DNA from 2 places in the Variovorax monticola genome. Region 2 is predicted to be linked to the other one. Evidence: riboswitches for the same ligand, from Rfam matches in the RefSeq annotation. Region 2 holds a riboswitch; the other holds the start of a gene.
What was found. Region 2 has a riboswitch for cobalamin ahead of ACSFA5_RS10625 (TonB-dependent receptor domain-containing protein). Riboswitches for the same ligand answer to the same signal wherever they lie in the genome.

Region 1: it holds a riboswitch for cobalamin, as region 2 does, so the genes downstream of both, cobM (precorrin-4 C(11)-methyltransferase) here and ACSFA5_RS10625 (TonB-dependent receptor domain-containing protein) in region 2, are expected to answer to the same signal.

Annotation. Positions count from the first base shown of each region.
Region 1 covers NZ_JBPJZP010000001.1:498,027-500,220, forward strand. Annotated here, with positions in the region: gene ACSFA5_RS02210 (DODA-type extradiol aromatic ring-opening family dioxygenase) at 1-313, opposite strand, end outside; cobalamin riboswitch at 505-766, shown strand; gene cobM (precorrin-4 C(11)-methyltransferase) at 920-1,777, shown strand; gene ACSFA5_RS02220 (sirohydrochlorin chelatase) at 1,774-2,194, shown strand, end outside.
Region 2 covers NZ_JBPJZP010000002.1:1,062,976-1,065,169, forward strand. Annotated here, with positions in the region: gene ACSFA5_RS10620 (ClcB-like voltage-gated chloride channel protein) at 1-968, opposite strand, end outside; cobalamin riboswitch at 1,027-1,289, shown strand; gene ACSFA5_RS10625 (TonB-dependent receptor domain-containing protein) at 1,382-2,194, shown strand, end outside.

The DNA.
Region 1 (2,194 bases), on a different contig from region 2:
CGCGCTGCGCGAGTTCGGGCGAGCCGGGCGCGTCGTAACGCACGTCGTAGGTGTGCGCGGGGAAGCCGCCGTAGTCGTAGATCATGGGCGGCCGGGGGTTGCCCTGCACCGCGAAGACGGGCGCCTCCCAGTGCGCCGACACCATCAGGATGGCGGCGGGCGTGCGGCCGATCTGGCGCGGCATGTCTGCCAGCGAGGCGGCGAGCTGGTCGTAGGTGGCGCCCATTTCCTTCTTCATCCAGGGCCAGGGGCCGCCGCCGTGCGAAATGAAGTACGTGGGCAGTCGCGATGTGTTCGTGTTGTCGTGGGTCAAGTCGATGCTCCTTGAAAGCGTTGGACCGACTTTAGACATTTCCCCCAAGGAAATCGACAGGCCAGGATGCAACGAATCGGTTCCTGCCAAGAAACATTGAAGGCTCCTGGCGCCACGGCTGAGGGTCGCCGAGTTGCGCGAACGGCAGCTGCGCCCACCTTTCGTGGGCTCGGCGGCAAGTCAGCTGATACACTTTTCAGGCGTTGTCAGGTGTCCTGGCGCCCCGTGGAAACGGCGGGGTGGCCAGGGTGAAACGGGAAGTCGGTGCGCAGCGGTGATGAACACCGCGCCATGCCGACGCTGCCCCCGCAACGGTAAGCGAGTCAAAAGCAAAACCCCGGGATCCGGTCCCACGCCACTGTGTCACGAACGGCACGGGAAGGTGGTTTTTGCAGGAGAGCCGATGGCCCTCCGCTCGCAAGCCCGGAGACCGGCCTGACGACCAGCGCATGACCTTGCGGTGGGCGAGGATCGGCGGGCGACGCATGGCGTTCGGCTCGATGCATCCTCGCATCCGTCGCAGCGCATTCACGCAAGCCTCCCGATTTCTCCCTCCCGCCGGGTCTTACCGACCATCTGTCGCGCGGCGGGCGCGGAGGAACCATCATGAACGAGCGAGCCATCGCTCCAAGCAGCACTGCGCAGGCAGCGTGCACGCCGGGAACCGTGTGGTTCGTCGGCGCGGGTCCGGGCGACCCCGAACTCATCACCGTCAAGGGCCGCGGCCTGGTCGAACGCGCCGGGGCCATCCTGTTCGCGGGCTCGCTCGTGAGCGAAGCCGCCACGCGCTGGGCGCCGCCCGGCTGCGCCATTGCCGACAGCAAGGACATGACGCTCGAGCAGATGTCCGCCTGGCTCATTGCGCAGGCCGCGCGCTGCGCCACCGTGGTACGCCTGCAGACCGGCGACCCGGGTCTGTACGGCGCGCTCATCGAGCTGGTGCAGCCGCTGGATGCGGCGGGCGTGCCGATCGGCGTGGTGCCGGGCGTGTCTTCGGCCATGGCCTCGGCGGCGGCGGCGGTGGAAAGCCTCACGCTGCCCGAGGTCACGCAGACCGTGATCTTCACGCGCGTGGAAGGCCGCACACCGATGCCCGAAGGCGAATCGCTGGAGGCGCTGGCCGCGCACCACAGCACGCTGTGCATCTTCCTGAGCATCACGCTCATGGGCAAGGTCACGGCCGCGCTGGCGGCCGCCGGCTGGTCGCCCGACGCACCCGTGGTGGTGGTGCACAAGGCGAGCTGGCCGGGCGAAGAGAAGATTGTGCGCGGCACGGTCGCCACCATCCAGGCGCTGTGCCGCGAGGCGCGCATCGTGAGCCAGTCGATGATCATCGCCAGCCCCACGCTGGGCGCACGGCAGTGGACCACGCTGGCCAAATCCAAACTCTACGACGCGAGCTTCACGCACCGCTTCCGGCGCGCGAGCGTTCCCGTCGAAACCCTCCTTCAGGACACCCCATGAGCACCGAAACCGTTCTTCTGGTGGGCCACGGCTCGCGCGAAAAATCCGGCAACGACGAGATCGAGGCCTTTGCGGCGCAGTGGCGCGAGCGCCAGCCGGGCTGGCGCATCGAGGTCTGCTTCATCGAGTTCTCCGAAGTCACGATGAGCGAGGGGCTGCGCCGCGCGGCCGAGGGCGCGCCGCGCGTGGTCGTGGTGCCGCTCATCCTGAATGCGGCGGGCCACGTGAAGATGGACATTCCGCAGGCCATCGACGGCGCGCGGCTGAAGTTCCCGATGGTGCAGTTCCTGTATGCGCCGCACCTCACGGCCTGCGACCCGATCCTGGCCATCTTGCGGCGGCGCCTGAAGGGCGCGATGCAGGCGCTGGACATGCCCGACCCCACCACCACCGGCGTGGTCATTCTGGGCCGCGGCT
Region 2 (2,194 bases):
AGCAGCACCAGCGCGATGAAAGTCCACGGCCACGGCGTGTGCAGCACCGCGTTGACCACGCTGTAGCCGTTGCCCCACACCTCGGGCACGGGCACCGAAATCGCGCCCATCGCCAAGCCGCCCAGCGCCAGCCGCCACGGCAGCGCCAGCGGCAGCCGAGAGAACAGCGCCCGGCTGCCCTGCAGCGCGCGCAGGAAGCCGACCGCCGCAAAGCCCAGCAGCACGCCGAGCACGCAGAACAGCGCGACCTCGGTGCCGTGGATCTCCGGGAACGCCGGCATCCGGTAGGGCGGCTGGTAGCCGGGCAGCGCGCGCATGGCGACGTTGGCGACCACCGAGGCGATGATGATCGGCCCCACGCTTTCCATCGCGATGGAGCCCAGCACGATTTCGGCGACGAAGAAGGCGCCCGCGATGGGCGCGTTGTAGGCGGCGGTCAGGCCCGCCGCCGCGCCGCAGGCCACCAGCAGCCGCAGCCGCTCGACCGGAAAGCGGAACACCCGGCCCAGCAGCGACGCCGCCAGCGCCGCGAGCTGCACCATCGAGCCTTCGCGCCCGATGGAGCCGCCGCTGCCGATGCTGACCAGCGACGACGCGCTGCGCACCAGCGTCTGCGCCACCGGAATGCGCCCGTCGCCCAGCACGATGGCTTCCATGTAGTCGGACGTGGCGCTCTGCGCCGCGATTCGTTTTGCCGCGACGAGCAGCAACCCCGCCACCAGCCCGCCGAGCGTGGGGCAGGCGATGCGCGCCCACCACGGCAGGCCTTTGGCCATGGCCACCAGCCCGTTGCCGGGGCCGAGCACCAGGTGTTCGAAGTGATAGAGCGCCGCGCGGAAGAGTTCGGTCGCCAGCGTGCCGAGCAGCCCCGCCACGATCGACCACAGCAGCATCGATTGCCAGCCGGAAACACCAAACAGACGCTGCAGCGCCGAACGAAGATTCAGGAATACCGAGGCGGGCCGCATATGGCAACCGATGTTAGCGGCGGCCCGCAACTTTCGACTTAGAGAAGAATCGTCAGGGCCTAAAATGCGGCCCGTTGGTGCTTGCGGCCTGGTTCACATGCCGCGGTTCAACGGGAAGCAGGAGTGGAAGCCCCACCGACCTCACGCAGGTCGGAACAAGGCCCAAGCCGCCTGCGCTGCCCCCGCAACGGTCAAGCAGACGGCGCCGCAAGGCGCCAACCCCTTTCCATTCAAGCCACTGGGCGCCCTGAAACAGGTGCCTGGGAAGGCGGCAGGGGTCGTTCTGCCAGCCCGGATACCGGCCAACGAGGCGGCTGCCGCATGCATGAACATCCACGCATGGGCAGCCATGGCGCCCATGGCGCCGGCGGGGAGGCCGGCAAGGGGTATAGACGTTTCGTTCGGTCCATTCAATGATTTCCCACGTTTGCTTTTCCAGCGGCCGCGCGCCTGTGCGCCGCCTGCGTTTCGCCTGCCTGCAACTGCCTCTGGGCATGGCGCTGGCTTCCGCCTTCGGTGGCCTCGCCCATGCCCAGGAAGCCCCGGCCCTGGCCGAAACGGTGGTCACGGCCAACCGCACGCCGCAGGCGCTGTCTGATCTGGTGGGCGATGTGTCCATCGTCGACCGCCAGGCCATCGAGCGCAGCGGCGCGACCGGCGTGGCCGACGTGCTGGCGCGCCTGCCGGGCATCGAGATCTCGCGCAACGGCGGCGTGGGCAACACCACCAGCCTGTTCATCCGCGGCGCGGAAACGCGCTTCACGGCCGTGTACCTGGACGGCGTGCGCATCGACTCGCAGTCCACCGGCGGCGCCGGCTGGGAAGGCATTCCGCTGTCGCAGATCGACCGCATCGAAGTGCTGCGCGGCCCGGCCGCAGCCGTCTACGGCTCGGACGCCGTGGGCGGCGTGATCCAGCTGTTCACGCGGCGCGGCGAAGAGGGCGTGCGGCCCTACGCGGGCATCGGCTTCGGCAGCAACGGGCTGCGCAAGATAGAAGGCGGCGTGAGCGGCAAGTCGGGGCTGCTCGACTACGCGTTCGGCGTGGCGCATGAAGAAAGCAAGGGCTTCAACGTGCAGCCCGTCGACAAGCGCACGCCCAGCAAGGACGGCTTCACCAGCCCCGACCGCGACGGCTACCGCAGCACCTCGGGCAACGTGAAGCTGGGTTTGCAGATCACGCCCGACCAGCGCCTGGACGCCACGCTGCTCACCAGCGACATCACG